3 regions of the Chthonomonas calidirosea T49 genome follow, and region 2 is predicted to be linked to each of the others. Evidence: a T-box and tRNA genes for the amino acid it is inferred to sense, from the RefSeq annotation. Region 2 holds a T-box; the other regions hold tRNA genes.
The links. A T-box is a leader RNA that pairs with one kind of tRNA and senses whether it is charged. The one in region 2 lies ahead of CCALI_RS09655 (valine--tRNA ligase), so its partner is inferred to be a tRNA-Val.
Positions count from the first base shown of each region.

Region 1 (6,451 bases), 600 kb from region 2:
CGAGTTTGGCTTAGAAAAGCAGAGCCGCCGCCTGCAAGAAGCCCTCCGCACAAGTGGATGATGTTTTGTCGGGATTGTGGGTAACATAGTGCATAATTTTGCTTGAGCACAGTCTCACTGCTCTCTCTCGACGCGCCGCGTGCTAGGCGCCAAAGGTGCAAAATATGTTACGTTTTTGGAAAACCGTCAACCTACTTTGGGCTTTATGTGGCCTCTGCATTGGTGTCTCTCCTGCCGCGTGGTCCTTCCCTGGCGCAGCCCCTCCTTCGGTAAAGACATCGCCCACAGCGCAAAGCCCCGACCCCGAAAAGCTTTTTCTACAAAACCAGTTCGAGGCCGCTGCCAAGGCTTATCGGCAGGCCATCCAACGGGCTCCCCAACAGATCGGACTGAGAATAGGGCTTGTCCGCACGTTGCTTCGTCTCGATCGCTGGGAGGAAGCGATTTCGGAAGCCGAGGCGGCCATTCGCCTGGATCCCCGCAACGCGGACGCCCACGGTATACTGGCCTGCGCCCTTCTAAGAGCCGGCGAGCCAGACCATGCACAAGACGAAGCTAGTCGGTCGCTGCAACTTGATCCCAAAGATTATTGGGGCCTTATCGCCCAAGGACGTCTGTATGAGTGGAACGGCGATGACGCTCGAGCACGCACTCTGCTGCTACAGGCTACCGATATCCATCCGCTGTGGCCCGAGGCTTGGTACTACGTGGTAGATGAAGCAAGCAATAAGGACACCCTTGGACTCAGCGACTTTGTAGACCTCGCTTCCTACCTCAGTCTCTGCCCAAAAGGGCATCCCAACACGCTGACCATGGAGGCGCTGCCATCGCATCTGCCCCTGCTACGCCGTCTTATCAATCGTACCCCCTTCGAGCCGATCGCTCCTATCTCTCAAAGCCAGATGAAGGCGGTGGAAACCGGCGGCGGAGTTCAGTCCTTTTCCGTCCCCGTGGAGCTGGCCGGCAACTATGTGGTTGTGCCGGTGCAGATCGGCGATGTTCAGGCTCGTTTGATGTTTGATACGGGGGGCGGTGCCGACATTACCCTCAGTAGCGCGTTGGCCGATAAGCTACAGCTACCGCTTATCTCCCGTTCTCTTATCTATGGGGTGAACGGCAAAGAGCCTACCCGCATCTATCTGGCGCCGAGCATGCAGATGGGTACAGAAACTTTCGCTACCATACCGATAGAGACTTCCTCCAGCCTGCCCGGCAACTTCGACGGCATTTTGGGGGTCAGCGCCTTTACCGACTACGTGATCACCATTGACTACACGAAAAAGACCCTCCTCTTTGCCCGTGGAAAGGATGCAAAGGCGCCTCCGCCTGAGCCCGATGACTATAGCGTCACCATTCCGTTTCATCTTCAAGAGGGCGATATTGTGGTACGTACCCTGTTCAACGCACAACCCACCTGGTCTTTGGTAGATACAGGCGCCGATGCCGAGGGGCTTGTTTCGCTTCGCCTGGCGCGCCTGTTGCAGCAGAAGATGGGAGCGAATAGCGCTAGAGAGCTGCAGATTCAGGGGCAGTTTGGTATCGGCACCAGCGACACGCATCAGAAAGTGATCGTGTTTCGTGAGCCGTTAACCCTTCAAATAGAATCGCAAGAGGGCACGCCGCTTAAATGGCAGATCAATCCGGCTTTTGGGGCCGATCTGCTCGATTCGCAGATAAACCCCGCAGAGGATTTTGAATTTGGCGGCCTTTTAGGCACCGGGTTTGTGGCGAGCGCCAAACGTGCCACCATCGACTACCCGCATCGGCTGTTGGTCTTAGAATATGCAAAGGGCGATTAGGCTATTTAGGCGGTGAGACAAGCTCAATGACATAGCCATCGGGGTCGAGGATGAACAGCTGAATGGCTCCATCGGGGCGAGGGCCATGGCTCACGAAATGGTTCCAGCCCTTCGCTTCTAGCTCCTCCCGGACCGCGTAGGTGTCTTCAACCTGAAGTGCAAAATGGTGGTGTCGGCGTGTGCACGGTGTGAGATTCTTATCTTCAATGAGGTGCAACTCTTGGTTCCCAAGAGCAAACCAGGCCCCTGGGAAGTTAAAATTAGGGCGCGGAATACGGGGTAACCCCATCACCCGCTCATAAAAGTCCACAGAGGTGTCGAGGTCTTTTACGTGAATGGCTACGTGGTTTAGCTCGCGAACGGTAAAGCCCATCCCCTATCTCCCTTCTAGGTGGTTCACTTTTAAAGACCTATTCGGTGTGCTAGGCGTCTATTCCTGCCTGACCTCATGCAGGCCGATCTGCTAACTCAACAACCGTTTCGACCTATCTGGAAGACTTGGCAACCGACACAAAACCAAAAATGGGCGGTAGTGGATTTGAACCACTGACCTCTTCCGTGTCAAGGAAGCGCTCTACCCCTGAGCCAACCGCCCAAAACAGAGCCTATTTTACACTCCTCTCTCTTCCGATGTCAAGCCATAGAAGTTTGCATGAAAAGGAACGCTCTCCTCATTCTATCCAAAAGACGTACAACGCTTTGCAAAGGGAATAGCGCATAATAACATCGAAACGGAGAGGAGGGATCGCGCCGTCATGGGGGTTTTGAGCATCGTTGTTGGCACCGCCCTAGCCTTATTAACTGCATGGGATGCGTTCGAGTGGGTGGTTATGCCCCGCTCGGTGATAAGCTTCTTTCGCTTTACCCGCTATTTCCACAAGCTTTTCTGGCAGCTCTGGGTCGCTCTCTCCCGACTCTGCGGTAACAGAGAAAGGGAGCTTCTGCTTGGCATGTATGGTCCGCTTGCGACGCTGCTGCTGATCCCTCTTTGGGCGCTAGGACTTGTGCTCGGCATCGCCTTGGTGCAGTGGGGGTTCGATACGCTTGCTTTCACCAAAGGAACGCCCAGTTTTCCGATGGAGGTGCTGAATACCGCCTCCTGTTTTGTAACCCTTGGGCTACAGCGCCAAGGCGCCTCCTTGGGAACCCGCACGTTGGCCGTTGTCACGGCTGGAATAGGCCTCGGATTTCTCGCCCTGGTCATCGGCTATGTGCCGACCCTCTACCAGGCGTTTTCGCGCAGGGAGAGCGGCATTCTGCTGCTCGACTCGCGGGCGGGCTCGCACCTTGTGGGGCCGAGCTTATTCGGCGCCATGCAGAGATAGATCGACTGGCGGAGGGGGACGCTGTGCACAGCACCGTCGGCCTTGAAGCTCTTTGTGTGTTCTTGCAGGAGGTTGAACGCTGGTGTGCCGAACTGCTGGAGAGCCATCTGTCGTATCCCACCCTGACGGCCTATCGCTCCCAGCACGATAGGGTGTCTTGGCTTTCCACCATCACGGCGCTTCTCGATGCCACTGCACTGCTGAAGGTGGGGCTGAATAAGACCACGCACGCTCAACGCCAACTGGCCTGGCGCGCCCACTGCTGCTATGCGATGGCACGTCATGCGGTGGTAGATATCAGCTACATCACAGTGGCTTCCCTTCCTCTAAATCGCGCGCTGAATAGGTTACCGGATTCGCAGCAGGGGGCGCTTGCGCAGTTCTTACAGGGCAGTGGGCTTGACATAGGGAAGCCGGAGCGATGGGCTGCCCTTCGCAGGTTACGCCGCGAGTACGAGCCTTATGTGGAGGGCCTTGCGGAAGCGTTGCTCCTTGAACTGCCGCCCTGGTTGCCACCGGCCGATGCACACGATAACTGGGAGTCGGGTTTGCAAGACCAAGCCGAACACTTCTACCGTGCCTAACCGTTTTCGCGGAGAGGGGAACCGCCTAGCCCGCAGGGCTAGAACGCCCTGGGCTCCGTTTACCTTTTCTGAGGGGAGATAGTGTGGTAGAATACTGAGCGGTGTTCGGAAAAGCAACAGAACAAAGGAGCTGACAATGGCAAAAATACCTATTGGTCTTCAACTCTATTCGGTGCGCGAAGAGTGCGCCAAAGACCTTCCCGGCGTGCTGAAAGCGGTAGCGCAGATGGGCTATGAGGGGGTGGAGTTCGCCGGCTACCACGGCTACGGAGCCGCAGAGCTTCGAAAGATGCTCGATGACTTTGGCCTCAAATGCTGCGGAGCGCATGTGGGAATCGAAACGCTTCTCGGCGATGAGCTGGCCAAAAGTATCGAGTTTCATAAGACCATAGGCAACAAGTTCCTCATTGTGCCAGGCCTGCCGCGGCAATACACCGAGTCCAAAGAAGCCTGGCTTCGAACGGCTGCACTTATGAACGAGATCGCAGATAAGCTGGAACCAGAGGGAATGTTCACCGGCTATCATAACCACCATACGGAGTTTCAACCTCTTGAGACGGGGGAGCTGCCGTGGGACGTCTTTTTCAGCAACACCTCGCCCAAAGTGGTTATGCAGTTCGATGTGGGCAATGCGCGACATGGCGGCGCCGACGCGGCGGTGTTCCTGCGTCGCTACCCCGGACGGGCGCTTACCGTGCACATTAAGGAGTACTCGGCTACCAACGATAAAGCGCTAATTGGGGAAGGCGATATTAACTGGCAGGAGATCTTCCATCTCTGCGAAACCATTGGGGGAACGCAGTGGTACATCGTGGAGCAGGAGAGCTATGCCTATCCACCCTTGGAGTGCGTAGACCGCTGCCTCAAGAACCTGCGCGCCATGGGTAAATAGCAACAACCATCCCGCAAACTCCCAAGTCATCACAGAGCAGGCTCGCTGTGGCACGCAGCGGGCCTGCAAACCCAACCCTATGCGGTATCAACCTCCTTGCGACAAAAGACAACGGTGGCTGTGGGTTTTCGTCGCCTGTCTGCTGCTTGGCTGCTCTTTGAAAAAAGGGTTTTCGTTGCCTCGCGGCTCAGCACCGGCAAACCCACTCTCCTCCCTCTACGGGCGCGCCATCGAAATAGACCCTAGCTTTCCTTACTTTCAGAACCGTTCGCCCGACTCGATCGCCCAAGAGCTGAAAGTTCACGGCTATCGTGTGGTCTACTACGTTCTCACCGCCGATTCGGACGTTCAACCCGCCCTCATCCGTGCGTTCCATCGCCATGGGATGCGCGTATGGTACGCCACGTTCCTCAACGGGGTCTACAGCCGTAAAGATCTCCCTGCCGGCTGGTCTGCGTGGCGAATGGTAACGCGAGGCGACCTCGAAGGCCATCCGGTGCAGGATGGGTTTACGCGCCTTTGCCTCAACAATCCGCAGTACCGTGTGTGGAAGAAGCAGCAGATCGTGAAGATGCTGAAGACCTATCCCTTCGATGGCGTGGCGCTCATGGAGCCCTATTGGCCGGAGTATCCCGGCCCGCAAAGCCCAGAGTACGGCTGTTTCTGCGCCTCTTGCCAAGCGAGCTTCCAAAAGATGTTTCCCGGCTCGCCGCTACCGGATATCCTGCACCCCGAATCGCCCAACGCGCCCAATCGGAATCCGGCGCTTTGGCAGAACTGGCTCACCTTTCGACGCGCCAGCGTCATCGCCTTTCTCAACGATCTCATCAACGGCCCCGGCGGCATTCGTGCAGAAACCCCCTCCAAACCGGTGTGTGTTTGGACGTTAGCCCTAGATGTGCCAAATGCAGCTCAACAGCTTGCCGATATCTACGGCCTCGATGCGGCCGCGATCGCTGCCCAGGTGCGCCCCGACGCGATCTGCTTTGAAACCGATTGGCCGGACTGGTCGCGCCCCGATCTGCCGCCCGACTACGTGAAACGCTATGCGAGCCTTTTCAATGCCGTTAGGCAAGTGGCCCCGCAGATGCCGCTGATCATGCAGGCCGACATCGGCTCTGAACCGCAAGATCGGCGCAGCATCGAGTGGATACGGGCCTTTGAAAAAGCCTGCGCCGATCTTGGGCTGCAGGGCACCCTGCTCTACGCCTACTCGCTGGGAGATGCCACCTATCACGAGCCCCCGAAAGTGGTGAAGGTGCGGGTTCTACCCCATCGGATTCAGCTCGTGTTCACGAGCTGTGTGGGGGCCTCATCCGCGGGAGATACGCTGCACTACACCTTCTCTGGGGGCGCGCTTGAAAAGGCCATTGTGGACGGGAATAGGGTTACCCTTCTGCTTAAAGCGCCTCCGCCGAAAGGGGCACGCTGCACGCTCACGCTACGCTTTATCGCGAACGATCCTGCCCGCCTCCTCTTTCACGACGCACCGCCAGCTATTCTTCAGGAGCAGACCCTCTCGTTCGTGTGGCAAGAGGGACTGAACGTTAGCTTGGCCCAGAGCACTCCCTAAACAACTACTTCGTTTTGGGATTGGCTTTTAGAAAATCGTTGCAAAATTTATCGGTGAGCTGTTTAACACCCTCTAGAACGCTGGCAGAGATACGGGCTTCGCTAGCCAGTGTCGTACTACCGCTGTGCCATATATCAACTCCTTTTATTATCAGCGGCCTGCTAATGGATGTGCCTTTGCTATCTATTCTTAGCCCTGTCCAAACATCCTCCTCACGGGATACTTCAATATGGGCGGCATAGAGTCATCGAACGGCGCATCGCCACGCACGGAATTCA
Region 1 is NC_021487.1:2,916,039-2,922,489, forward strand. Features, by position in the region: gene CCALI_RS12275 (tetratricopeptide repeat protein) at 165-1,799, shown strand; gene CCALI_RS12280 (VOC family protein) at 1,801-2,172, opposite strand; tRNA gene CCALI_RS12285 (tRNA-Val) at 2,323-2,394, opposite strand; gene CCALI_RS15440 (hypothetical protein) at 2,555-3,124, shown strand; gene CCALI_RS15445 (hypothetical protein) at 3,148-3,708, shown strand; gene CCALI_RS12295 (sugar phosphate isomerase/epimerase family protein) at 3,845-4,600, shown strand; gene CCALI_RS15450 (putative glycosyl hydrolase) at 4,776-6,173, shown strand; gene CCALI_RS12305 (hypothetical protein) at 6,363-6,451, opposite strand, start outside.
Region 1: it has a tRNA-Val gene. The T-box ahead of CCALI_RS09655 (valine--tRNA ligase) is inferred to sense a tRNA for this amino acid. The anticodon was not compared.

Region 2 (6,451 bases):
ATGTCATGGCTCCAATCGTAGTTTTGGCCTGGTTCCATGTAGGAGAAGATGCTCGGCTCCAAAATGTACATGCCGGTGTTCACCGTGTCCGAGAACACCTCACCCCAGGAAGGCTTTTCAAGAAAGCGGCGAATACGGCCTTCGTCATCCGTAATCACCACGCCGAACTCAAGGGGGTTGGGAACGTGGGAAAGGACAAGGGTGGCGAGACTTTTCCTTTTACGATGGTACTCGATCACACGGTCAAGATTAATATCGGTGAGGGCGTCTCCACTAATGATGAGGAAAGTATCGTCTTTAAGGTAGGATTCCGCCTGTTTTACGCTTCCGGCTGTGCCTAAGGGCGTCTCTTCCACGGAGTAGATGAGGTTCACGCCCCACTCCGAGCCATCCCCAAAATAGCCCTCTATTTCATCCGCCAAATAGTGGAGGGTCACCACAATGTCTGTGATACCGTGCTCTTTCAGCAGCAGCACAATATGCTCCATAATGGGCATATTCAGTACCGGAACTAACGGCTTCGGACGTTGAGAGGTAAGAGGACGTAAACGAGTTCCCTCGCCCCCGGCCATGATCACCGCTTTCATAGGTAGGCCACCTCTGTAAAAAAATAGAACGATTTAACTTTGATTGGTCTTCTATAGGTCGAGCTGCCACCTAGAGCGGGGCGCTTTAAACAACGCTCATTGTAGGTTAAAACCTTGCCCTCGCCAAGAAACGTTTCGTCTGCCACCTATCTCTCTAACAACTCCAACGAATGTGCGAATCGGGTTGCCCTTACCGAAAAACTCGTAGCGTCCTCTGCAGTAAGGTGGGCACGGCAGCTTTTGACCACACGCTTTAGTTCTACAATACGTGCCTAGAATCCTTCTTAGGGGTCGAACGGAAAAGATTTTTTCCGAAACCGCCCAAAAACCACTTGCGTTTCTGTGAAGACTGTGCTATTATACCCGCAACTCTACGAGGTACAGCGAGGAAGCTTTCGGGCTTCCCTATGCTTAGGCCTTGTGAAGAGGGTTCGACTTTAACACTCTCACTTTAAAAGGAGGCTTGCCATGCCCTACTCCGTGAAAAGCAAAAAGACAGGCGAGACGTACTACCTGCATTGTAAAGAAACCCAGTCTCGCGGGGGGAAGCGAACGCTCTACTTCTTCGCAAAGGAGATCAAGCCGGGCGCTCTTGATGCCGTGCCGACCGGCTATGTGGTCACCGAGGCTCCGACGGGGCTGCCGCTACTGAAGAAAGCAAAATGAGCGACACGCAAGGCGATGGACCTCTTTCCAACCAAACCGCCACGGTGGAGACGGAGCCGGTGGTGATCGGCTACTGTGTGCACTGTCGAACCAAGCGCCAAATGCAAAACGCCATTCAGGTGTGCAATCGCCGTGGGCGATATGACCTTAAAGGGTACTGTGCCGTTTGTGGCAAGGCCATGTATCGCCTGGGCGGTTGGGAGGCCGTAGCCGCTGCTGCTCGAAGAAACACAGAACGGTAGGGGCTAGTAGAAAGGGCTTGCGTGGCAGAGCTTTGCGGCTCTGAGGCCCTCGCCAACAAACGTTACGCAGCCGCCGTATACAGAACTAGTATCATATCTCATTGTGAAAGACGAAGAAGAGGAGGAGTAGACGTGGGCGCATCTACAGAGAGGGGAGTGGATGCTGAGAGCTCCCTGATGGGCCGCGTCGAACGTCGCCTCGGAGTCGCGTCGCCCAAAGAACTCGCTTAAGGGTTTAAGTAGGCGCGACGGGTGCGCCCGTTATCGCGCCCAAAGCGCCCGAGCTGTCCAACAGCAGCTTGGGAAGGAAGGTGGTACCGCGTGGGTACACCAGGCCCGCGTCCTTCCTCTTCGAGAGGAAACGACGCGGGCCTATTTCAATGCTCTTGAAAGTGTGGAGGAGTTGAGGACGATGACAACCCAAAATTCCGCTTTGCCTGCGGAGCTGCCGAAAAGCTACGACCCTTCTCAGGTGGAGGAGAGATGGTACGCTCGATGGAAAGAGATGGGCTTCTTCCATGAAGAGCCCGATCCGTCGCGTCCACCCTACTGCATCACCATCCCCCCTCCCAATATCACAGGTAGTTTGCACATCGGCCATGCACTCAATAACACCATCCTCGATGTGTTTACCCGCTGGCACCGAATGCGCGGCTTTTGTACCCTCTGCCTGCCGGGAACCGACCATGCGGGCATCGCCACGCAGACCGTGGTGGAGCGGGAGCTGGAAAAAGAGGGCCTCACGCGCCAACAGCTGGGCCGAGAGCGGTTCATTGAACGATGCTGGCAATGGCGCGAGCAGTACGGCAACCGAATCTACTATCAGTTTGAGAAACTGGGCTGCTCCTACGACTGGCAGCGTGTGCGCTTTACCATGGATCCCTCCTACGTAGAGGCCATCATGGAGGTGTTTGGCTCGTGGTATGAGCGTGGCCTGATCTACCGCGGCACGCGCGTGGTGAACTGGGATGTGAAGTTGCAAACCGCCGTGTCCGACATTGAGGTTAACGTGGAGGAACGCCCTGGAAAGCTCTATCATTTTCGCTACCCGTTTGCCGATGGTAACGGCTTCATTACCATCGCCACCACGCGTCCGGAGACGATGCTCGGCGATACCGCCGTGGCCGCCCATCCCGATGACCCGCGCTATAAGCCTCACTTCGGACGCCTGTTGCGGCTGCCCCTTACCAATCGGCTTATCCCACTTATTCCCGATGACTATGCCAAACCGGAGTTCGGCTCGGGGGCGGTAAAGGTGACCCCAGCCCACGACCTAAACGACTTCGAATGCGGGCTGCGCCACAACCTTCCTCAAATCGTGGTGATTGACAAAGAGGGGCGCATGACGGAGGCCGCCGGCCCCGACTTCGCCGGCCTGGACCGCTATGAGGCTCGTGAGAAAGTGGTGGAGGCTATGAAAGCTCTGGGTCTCCTTGAAAAAATAGAGGACTACACCATTCAAACCCCCATCTCCGACCGCAGTGGAGAGGTCATCGAGCCGCTGCTTTCCGAACAGTGGTTTGTGCGGATGAAACCGCTCGCCCAACCTGCCATCGAGGTGGTGAAACAGGGCAAAATCCGCTTCATTCCCGAGCGCTACACCGAAATCTATTTGCGATGGATGGAGAACATCCGCGACTGGTGTATCAGTCGGCAGCTGTGGTGGGGGCATCGCATTCCCGTATGGTGGACCGACGAGGGAGGGGAGCGACAGCATACTTTCGCACGCAGTCGCGAAGAGGCGGTGACCAAGCTGGGCACCCAGAACGTTTGGCAAGATGAAGATGTGCTCGACACCTGGTTCTCGTCCGCTCTGTGGCCTCACGCTACCCTGGGTTGGCCGCGCGAAACGCCAGAGCTTGCCTATTTCTATCCCACCAATCTGCTTTCCACGGCACAAGAGATCCTCTATCTTTGGGTCGCCCGCATGATCATGACGGGGCTTGACTTTATTAAAAGGCCGGCCGACCGCACGCTGGAGGCCGACGGTCTGCTGGAAGAGAACGGCAAGCAGCGCGCCATTATCCCCTTCCGCGATGTCTACATTCACGCCACCGTGCTGGATGAAAAAGGGGAGCGCATGAGCAAGAGCAAGGGTAACGGCGTAGACCCTATTGAGCTCATTGACCGCTTCGGAGCCGACGCCACTCGGTTCTCCCTTATGCAGCAGGCCGGGAAAAATCAGGATATTCGCTACAGCGCCGCACGCACAGAGATCGCCGCCGCCTTCTGTAACAAGCTGTGGAACGCCTCTCGATTTGTGCTAACGGTGTTGGCCTCTCCCAACGGACAAGAGCTACCCGCAGATGGCAACCTGGGCCCTGTAGAGCCGACACAGCTGCCAGACCGTTGGATACTCTCGCGGCTGCATGAAACCATTGGAAAGGTGAATGCGGCCCTCGCCAACTACGATATGGACGACGCCTCCCACGCCCTCTATCACTTCTTTTGGGACGACTTTTGTGACTGGTACATCGAGATCGCCAAGTTGCGGCTTCGCAGCGAGCCGCCGGAAGAGGGACGTACCGTGCGCACCCTCCTAGCGCAGGTTTTGGAAACCACTCTTCGCCTGCTGCACCCCATTATTCCCTTCATTACCGAGGAGATATGGCAGCGGTTGCCCCATACGGGCGATACCATCTGCTTGGCGCCCTACCCGCAAGCCGATCCGACTCGGCTCGATGCGGAGGCGTGTGCCGGTATGGAGCGAATTCAAGAGGTGACGCGCGCCTTGCGCAACCTTCGCGCCCAATTTTCCGTGCCGCCCACCGCACGCGTGGCAGGGGCGATAGTGACCGCCGACCAGAGGATTCACGCGCTTCTAGAGCCGGCTGTGCCGTTCATCCAAGAGTTGGCGCGGCTGAGTGAGCTATCTCTCGGTGCGGAACACCCAAGCCAGCAGCACTGTGAGGGAAAATGGGTTGCCGAAGCGCTTGCCGGTTTAGAGGTGCTTCTCTGCCTGGGAGATGCGGTGGATAGCGCCAAGGAGCTGGAGCGGATTGAAAAAGAGCTCGATGCCGTGGCGAAGCAGATAGCCCGCTCGGAGGGGCTTCTCAACAACCCGCAGTTTGTGGAGCGCGCTAAACCGGAGATCGTTGAGAAAGAGCGTGCAACTCTGGCCGAATGGCAGGCCAAACGCGAGATCCTAGAGCGCCGCAAGCAGATGCTGCTTTCTTAAAGGGGGGCGTTGTCTCTAACGCTCCCCCTTGTCTCCATTCCATCCAATGGCCTTTTGTAGCGACGACATCGCGCATGAAAGGTAAAAAGACTAGGCGCTGTGCGCCTCTTCCTTTGTTCGTATCGGCCCCTGCTGTAGGCGCTGAAAGAGATCGGCCCACTCCTTCGAGCCGTCGTCGGCGAACGTCTCCATGCGAACGCCGCGCTCCTGAACCGGTTGGTTTCCTGCCAAGAAATCGTCCCAACACTGCTGCATATCCCGATACCACACCGCGAACCCCTGAGGCCACACCACCTGCAAAAGCAGCCGTGGACGTGGAATGGCGTAGGGTGGGCGCATCCGATAGCGCATCAAGGCCTCCTCATCCAGCTCAACTCCTAGCCCCGACCCCTCCGGTACACGCGCATAACCCCCTACAATCTCAATGGCACGCTTTAGCAGGTCGTCCGCATAGTTGTTAAGGCAGTTCACTGCCGGCCATACCGCCCGCTTTAACACGGCACCTAGATGCAGCGAAAGAGCCGTTGTTAGCCCTGTGCCCACCATCTGCAGCCAAAACGGCATCTCGAAGGCATCGGCTAGGGCGGCCTGGCGGAGAATAGAGGCGATGCCTCCGCTGACCACAAAACCATCGCACACGCCACGGCGTGCGACGGTGGGGAAAGGCGGCTCGCCGAAATGGAGGGCGATAGGTCGTGTGGTAAGCGAGCGCAAATGCCGGTTGCCCTCCACATCGCGTTGGAAAATGGGCGATTCGTAGATGGCCACACGCCCATAGCGGTCGAGCTGCGAAAGCACCGGCCCCGCGTTGCCGGCGGTTAACAGCATCTGATTCCAATCCAAATCCAGCTTGAAATTGGGAGGAGTGACGCGACTGATGGCCTCGACTTGGGCGTAGATATCCCACCAAGGCCTTGCCTTGATTTTGTAGGAGGTATAGCCATATGCCACGGCCTCTTTCGCCTCCTCGGCAAAGGCCTCCGGCGACATGTCAATATTCCACCAGCTGATAGGGCACCAATCCCGAACCTTCGGTAGGTTGAGGAGCCTATAGACGGGAACCTCTAACGCCTTTCCAACCACATCGTAAAGAGCCATCTGCAGCCCAGCCCCAAGCCTATCGTCGCCCAAAAACTCCACCGGGTTGCCACCGATAACGCGCTGAACGGCCTCCTCAGATACACGTCCCCACGTGTAGTGCAGCAGGGTCTCCCCGAAACCCACCAACCCGCGCACGTTGGTGGTTACTCGAATGATCTCGCTAATGCCCCACTGCCAAACCTCCCGCTGGTTCCAAACCTGGCAGCGTGGAGTGAAAGGCACATGAACCACAATCCGCTCAACCGTCTTGACCTTTAAACCGGATAGTCGCATGAGCGTCCCCCCCCCGCAAAATCTATCAACCCTCTGTTTATGGTTTCCCACATAGTACGACAGAACCTGGCCGAAAACCTTTGGGCAAAGGCAGGAACCGGTGTTTGGGGTGTCCAAATATGTCGAGGAACTTTTTAGGAGGAGCTATGGGCGATCATCAGAACGTTGTTGTAGACATCGGCATTAACGGAGCGTTTTTAACCCGGCGCTGGGAGGAACCAGAGAACTGGATGCGGCTTACCCGCGAATGCGGCTTCGCGGCTCACTCCTTCTGTGCCGATGTCATACGACCCCTTTTTTTCTGGCGACCGGCCGTTTCAGCTGGAGCAGGCCAGGGCGACACGAGAGGCGGCCGCGCGTTACGGCATCACCATCTGCGACCTCTATACCGGCGTGGCGACCCA
Region 2 is NC_021487.1:2,320,239-2,326,689, forward strand. Features, by position in the region: gene CCALI_RS09640 (mannose-1-phosphate guanyltransferase) at 1-587, opposite strand, end outside; gene CCALI_RS09645 (hypothetical protein) at 1,056-1,253, shown strand; gene CCALI_RS09650 (DUF5679 domain-containing protein) at 1,250-1,495, shown strand; T-box leader at 1,600-1,844, shown strand; gene CCALI_RS09655 (valine--tRNA ligase) at 1,908-4,673, shown strand; gene CCALI_RS09660 (mandelate racemase/muconate lactonizing enzyme family protein) at 4,764-6,047, opposite strand; gene CCALI_RS09665 (sugar phosphate isomerase/epimerase family protein) at 6,327-6,451, shown strand, end outside.

Region 3 (6,451 bases), 1.2 Mb from region 2:
GTGAAGTGAAGGTTAATATCCTCCATGGGGATGACTTGGGCATAACCACCCCCGGCAGCACCTCCTTTCAAGCCAAAAACTGGTCCCATAGAGGGCTCGCGAATGGTGACAATGGCACGTTTTCCCAGTCGGCAAAGGGCCTGGCCTAAACCCACCGTCACGGTGGTTTTGCCCTCTCCGGCGGTAGTAGGGGTGATGGCGGTCATCAGCACAATTTTGCCTTCCGAGCCGACGGGATCGTTCAAATGCCGTTCAATCGCAGAGTATCCAATTTTGGCTTTATAAGTGCCGTAAAGTTCAAGGTCGTTGAGAGTGAGACCTAAAGCGGCTGCCACCTCGGTAATGGGGCGTGGGGTAACGGATTGAGCGATAGCGAGGTCGTTATTCATGCGGGCTCCTTCGAGTGCTCCAAAGTTCACGAATGATAGCGGCGAGATAGGGAGCGATGCGTTGAAAATCGGCATCACCTCTTACACTGAGGTCGGCGTGGACGCGGGAGGGTTCTACGTAGGCTGCATGCCCCACGCGAGCACACTCTCGATAGTAGGTGGCGATCCAGTGGGGGTCGGTGCTTCCACGCCCACCCTGCATATCTCGAAGAAGGCGTCGAAGAGCCCGAAGATCGGCATCGAGCTCCACAAAAAGGCGAAGATCGAATCGCTCTCGGAGTTCGGGGACATAAAGTGCCATGAGGCCTTCCACGAGAATGACATCAGGGGCATTTTCTGAGGCACAGAGTGTCTCAAGTTCGGCAATGAGCCGCGCGTTATCGGCGGAGTTTGGATGGTTGTTATCGGGAAGGCGTTCGCCGGTGGAGGGGGAGATAAAGGTAGGGCCTCCGGGCGCGCCGCGATAGAAGTAGCGATCCATGCCGATCACCTCCGCATGCAGCGGAGGCCGACCGGCGGCAAGCGCCTGCGCAAGGTGCTGAACGAGGGTGGTCTTTCCGGATGCCGAACCACCAGCGATACCTACGATGACTGAACGTGTTTGATTTTTCATCCTTCTTGTAGGCTGTTTCTTTTAGGGTGTTGTTTGTGTTTATGAAAACTAGGTGACTGAGTTCACACTCCAGATCATGGAATTACCGCACTGGTTGAAAGCAGTAGAGTTCGCGTTTTCCTTTGCCTTCATCTACGAGCGCAAGCAGGCCTATTTTCCCGTCGTCTCGTGGGTCACCGATACGCACATCGAGGACTTTGCCCGGCAGCGGATCGCTACGCCAGCTCTCTTCATAATCGTCAAAGCGAGTCAGTTGCCAGAAGGTTTTATCGCGCTCGTCAGCTTTAGGCACATAGACGATGAGGCGGTCGCCATCGGGCGTGCCGGTTGGGCTTCCGCTTGTGCCTGCTGTCAAAACTCCAATGAGCCATCTTCTCTGGCCTTGCCAGTAGGTTTGAGCGTAGAGTATGTTGGTTGTGAGGTTTTGTCGGCCTTCAAACGGGTAGGTACCAGTGCCCCAATGGGGGTAGCCCTCCTCGGTGGGGTTCAGGTGAAGGTCATCGGTCACGAGTTTGCCTGCGTTCAGCGTCCATACCGAGGTATTATCGCCGTTACCGCAGACCAGGAGGTCGAGCTGACCAGGGCGGATAAGGCTGAAGCGGAGCGCCGGTGGGGGATCGCAGAGGCGTTCAAAACCTCCACCTTTCCACATAAAGATGCCACCAGAGGTTACGATCTGCACCATCGGCAGCTTTGGGGTTTTCACGATTTTGTTTTTAGGTGGTTGCGCATCGGTTTCGTCTGGTGCGGCAAGCGTTGGCCAAGAGTCGGCGAAGTGGCCGGCGATGAGAGGATCCGTAGCCCATCCAATAAAAGAGGCCGTAGCGTCGGTTGCAAAGCGAAAGCCATCCCAATGCGTAAGCAAAAGTCGCCGTCGAAAGTCGGTGGGGCTTTCCGTTCCGATCAACAGCAAAAGGTCGTCCTGTTGATTTTGCCGGATAGGGCAAAGCTCGAACAGTGCTGTATCATCGGGCAAAGGAGTGTGCCAGGCGAGAGTGAAGGCGGTGAGAAAGGGGTTGTCCTTACGGGCGAACGGATTGAGCTGCCCTAGGCATTGGCCGATCGCGCAGAGAAGAAAGAGCAGACAGAGGGGGGATAAGAAGCTTCGGCTTCTCATCCCAGCCCTCCGTTTTCCATGCCAGGAGTCAAACCAGAGGTCATGGTGGAGTAGACAGCGGTGAAGACCTCTCTGGGGGTTGTAAGCCCGGCGAAAATTTTTTGATGGCCGTCTTCTAACATGGTACGCATCTGTTGTTTTTTACGGGCGTATTCATAGATCTCCCCGATGGTGGCTCGACGGGCGATCATTTCGCGCAACTCCGGTGTACTCACCAGAATCTCGAAAATGCCGATACGTCCTCGGTATCCCGTTTTACGGCACTGTTCGCAGCCAGCGCCTTTGTAGAAAGTTTTCCCCTGCATCGCATCGGGGTTGAGGCCTATTTCGATCAGCTCGTCACGAGGGGGCTGGTAGGGTTGTTTACAGTTAAGACATATCGTACGTACGAGGCGCTGGGCCATAACGGCTTGGAGGGTGGAGGCGATAAGATAAGGCTCTCCACCCATGTCGATCATGCGGCCGATGGTCTCCACCGCATTGTTCGTATGGAGGGAGGAGAGAACGAGATGACCCGTTAGGCTTGCCTGAATGCCGATTGCCAGCGATTCGGGGTCGCGCATTTCGCCGACCATCATGACGTCGGGGTCTTGGCGGAGGAAAGCTCTCATAACGCGCGGAAACGTCATGCGTTCCGTGACCTGCACTTGGGTGATGTGGTCGGCGAACTCATACTCAATGGGGTCTTCCACGGTAACGATGTTACGGCGAGTGCGGTCTAGCTTGTTGATGGAGGCGTAGAGGGTAGAGGTTTTGCCGCTACCTGTAGGGCCGGTAACGAGCACCATGCCATAGGCGGATTGAATGGCCTGGCTCCACTTTTGCAGCACGTCGGGTGGCATTCCCAGTTTATCTAACTCCACCCTGGCACCGACCGGGTCGAGAATACGCAGGACCATCTTTTCCCCGTTCAACATGGGCAGCACGGAGACGCGGGCGCTTAGTTTTCGCGTGCCGTACTCCATGTCAATACGGCCGTCTTGCGGCTCTCTCCGTTCGTCTATGTGCATGCCGGCGGCAAGTTTGAGGCGTGCGAGAATGTTGGGCACGATGTCTATGGAGAGTTGCCCCACATCATGCATAATGCCATCTATGCGATAGCGCACAAGCATGCGATTGCGTTCCGGCTGCAGGTGAATGTCGGAGGCACCGAGGTCGAGCGCTTTACGCAGCAAGAAGTCGGTCTCGCTAACGGCCTGGGTCAGTTCACCACCAAGCTCTCGCGCGATGCCGTCCTCGCGCATAATCAGTCGAAAGGCCAAAGGGCCACGGGGTGCAACCTGGGTCATGGTTTCTGTTCCTCTTCAGCAAAGCATCGGCATAAGGGCTGTCGGTTATGGGACAAAAGCCCGTTTTCTATAGTGTACCGTATTGCTAGAAATTTGTGCTACGTTGTTTGCAGGCATGCAACAGACTTTCAACGACCATCTGTAGGGAGTGGAGAGCCTCTTGCAGTGCGGTTAGTTCATCCTCTTGAAGCTGCTCGATTTGGATATCGGCTAGAAGCGGCAATATGTCCAAAACCTTCTGCGCTGCATGACTACTTGGCATATGGTTCTCGACAACGGCACGCTCATCGTCCATGTGGGGAAGTTCACGGAGTTGCTGATAGATCTGTTCCCTTTGAGCGGGAGGAGTCTCCAAAATCTCCTGAGCGCGAAGGGGATCGGTACGTATGACGCGAACGAGTTTCTCGGTCTCTTCGCTGTTGAGACGCTCTTGTTGAATATGTTCCACCACCTGTTGCTGCAATTCGGGGTATGAGTTCAGCTGTTTGAGATAGCGTGCGTGTTTTTCGGTAATTTGGCCGGCTGAGGGTCTATTGGGGCTAGAGACGACGGCCTCGCCGATCTCTTCGGGGAGGGTGAGCAGGTCGAGAAGATAGTTTACCGAGCGTTCCGACAGGCCTAGCCGCTGAGCGACTTCGCGGGTGGTAAGGTTCAAGGTCTCTTTAATTTGCTGGATAGCGCGCGCTTTTTCGAGGGGCTGCAGGTCTTCGCGTTGAAGGTTTTCGATGAGCTGTTCGGTGAGGCGCTCCTCGTCGGTGATCTCTCGTACCACGCAGGGAAGGGCATCGAGGCGTGCCAATTTGGCCGCGCGCCACCGGCGTTCACCCGTGACGATTCGGTAGTGAGGAGAGCCGGGGATGGGGGTTACGGTAATGGGGTTCAGCAAACCGTGCTGCCGGATGCTATCCGCAAGTCCCTGCAAACTCTCCTCATCGTGGTATTTACGAGGTTGTGCGGTATCAGCAAGGATATGATCAATGGGAATCGCCCGTATTTCCAAAGTTCTCCTCCGAAAACCACAGGTTTACGCCATTATAACGACCTTTTACAGCGGTGTCAACAGGCTTTCGCCAGGCGGAGCAGCACAGACCCCTCCGTTAGTAAGAGACTTTAGAGTGCGGGTACGCGAGGGTGTCGTCACGATCACTGCCACACGGCGGCTATTGCTTGCCGCCTCAGGGCCGACACTCTGTTCTTCGGAAACATCAAAGCAGGACTGTCACTTGCTGAGCATGGAGGATAGCGGGGTCGAGCTGCGATTGTGGAACGGACTGAGGTTTTCTAAAAAATGCAAAAATGGGCAGTGCTGGATTTGAACCAGCGACCTCCTCGGTGTGAACGAGGCGCTCTACCCCTGAGCCAACCGCCCATTCTGCATTCATTGTACCCTCGCATAGAGCTGTTTTGTCAAGCTGTTATGAGGCCGTGAGTCGGTGTCTTCAGGATAAACATGATCATCGTTTTGTTGCAAGAGGTTTTCATAACTGCCGAATGACCTCTTGTAGTTCGCTGATGGTGGGGTTGTCAGCGATGTCATTATAGTAGTGAGCATAGCGAATCGTGCCCTGGTGATCTACGAGAAACACACCGGGCATTTGGAAAGGATCGCCCTGCGGAAGCAGGCTGAAATGTTTATGAAGCATGGCACGGAAGGCACTCGAAATGACGTGGCTCGTGGTGAACTGGGCGAGCGAGGCACGTCCTAGAGCAAAGGCACGATAGGCCTCTCTCGTGGGGTCACTAAGACAGATAAAGGGTGCGTCGAGGCGTTGTTGTTGACAAAAGTTTTGAGTACGTTCTGGGGTGCCTAGGGTAATAAGTGCGACTTGCACATTGGCACCGATGAACTGATCTTTTGCTTGACGAAGTTGATGGACTAGTTCGACACAGAAGGGGCAACCAAAGTGCCTAAGGAATACGAAAAGCGTGGGACGTTGAGTCCAGAAACAAGAGAGGGCCACTGCCTCGCCGCTATCGGCTAATTGGACGGAGGCATCCGGGGCTTTTTCGCCTAACTGTAAGGTCGGCGTGGTATCCTTTTGTAGGGATGAAGGCATAGACCATTCCCTCCTACACACTATTCTACCATATTTCGGTGACCGATGGATCTTTCTATTGTTATCGTAAATTACAACACATGCCAATTGCTTCGTGCCTGTTTGGCGAGTTTGCCAGCGGCGGCCGCGGGTTTAGAATACGAAGTTTGGGTGGTGGATAACGCTTCACAAGACCACAGCGCCGACATGGTGGCTGCCGAATTTCCCGCAGTGCATCTGATCGCAAGTAAGGAGAACTTAGGGTTTGCCAAAGCCAACAATTTGGCATTGAAACGGGCCTCTGGGCGATACTGTCTTTTGCTGAACCCAGATACAGAGCCCAAACCAGGCGCGTTACGACGGATGGTGGAATATCTGGATGCGCACCCCGATGTGGGAGCCATAGGGCCGAAACTGCTCAACAGCGACGGCAGCCTTCAGCGCAACGGGCGTCCCTTTCCATCTCCATTGCGCGAACTGCTCGGCTTCGATGTGATCAGGAAGCTTTTCTCGCGCTTATTAGGGCTGAAGTTCGAGTTTGGGCGTGATGATTTTGACGTACAGTGGAACGTAGACCACGTTTCGGGCGCATGCATTATGGTGCCACGGAGGGTTATTGAAGAGGTTGGGATGTTGGATGAGGCCTTTTTTATGTTCTATGAGGAGGTGGAGTGGTGTTGGCGAATAAAGCGAGCGGGCTACCGGGTTGTCTACTTACCGCAAGCAGAGGTGGTACACCACTGGATGGGCAGCGTGAAAAGCCAGTATCGGCAGATGGCGCGCCTGCTTTTGAGGAGCAGCTTTATCTACTATCGCAAAACGGCATCGCCTCCTGTGCGTCTGCTAGCAGCTGTCGTTAATGTGGCTCGTTTGGTGCGCAACGAGTTTATCTATATGGGTGTTATGGGCAAACGCCTGCTAAGACGCCTTATCGGGAAGCGATCTGGCCTTTAGTGCTGATGAAGATTCTCATTCTCCTCTTGGGAGGATAGACCCGTCTTGTGAGG
Region 3 is NC_021487.1:66,708-73,158, forward strand. Features, by position in the region: gene CCALI_RS00315 (formate--tetrahydrofolate ligase) at 1-389, opposite strand, end outside; gene CCALI_RS00320 (uridine kinase family protein) at 382-1,002, opposite strand; gene CCALI_RS00325 (hypothetical protein) at 1,085-2,119, opposite strand; gene CCALI_RS00330 (GspE/PulE family protein) at 2,116-3,408, opposite strand; gene CCALI_RS00335 (ParB/RepB/Spo0J family partition protein) at 3,494-4,408, opposite strand; tRNA gene CCALI_RS00340 (tRNA-Val) at 4,706-4,777, opposite strand; gene CCALI_RS00345 (peroxiredoxin-like family protein) at 4,887-5,465, opposite strand; gene CCALI_RS00350 (glycosyltransferase family 2 protein) at 5,511-6,398, shown strand.
Region 3: it has a tRNA-Val gene. The T-box ahead of CCALI_RS09655 (valine--tRNA ligase) is inferred to sense a tRNA for this amino acid. The anticodon was not compared.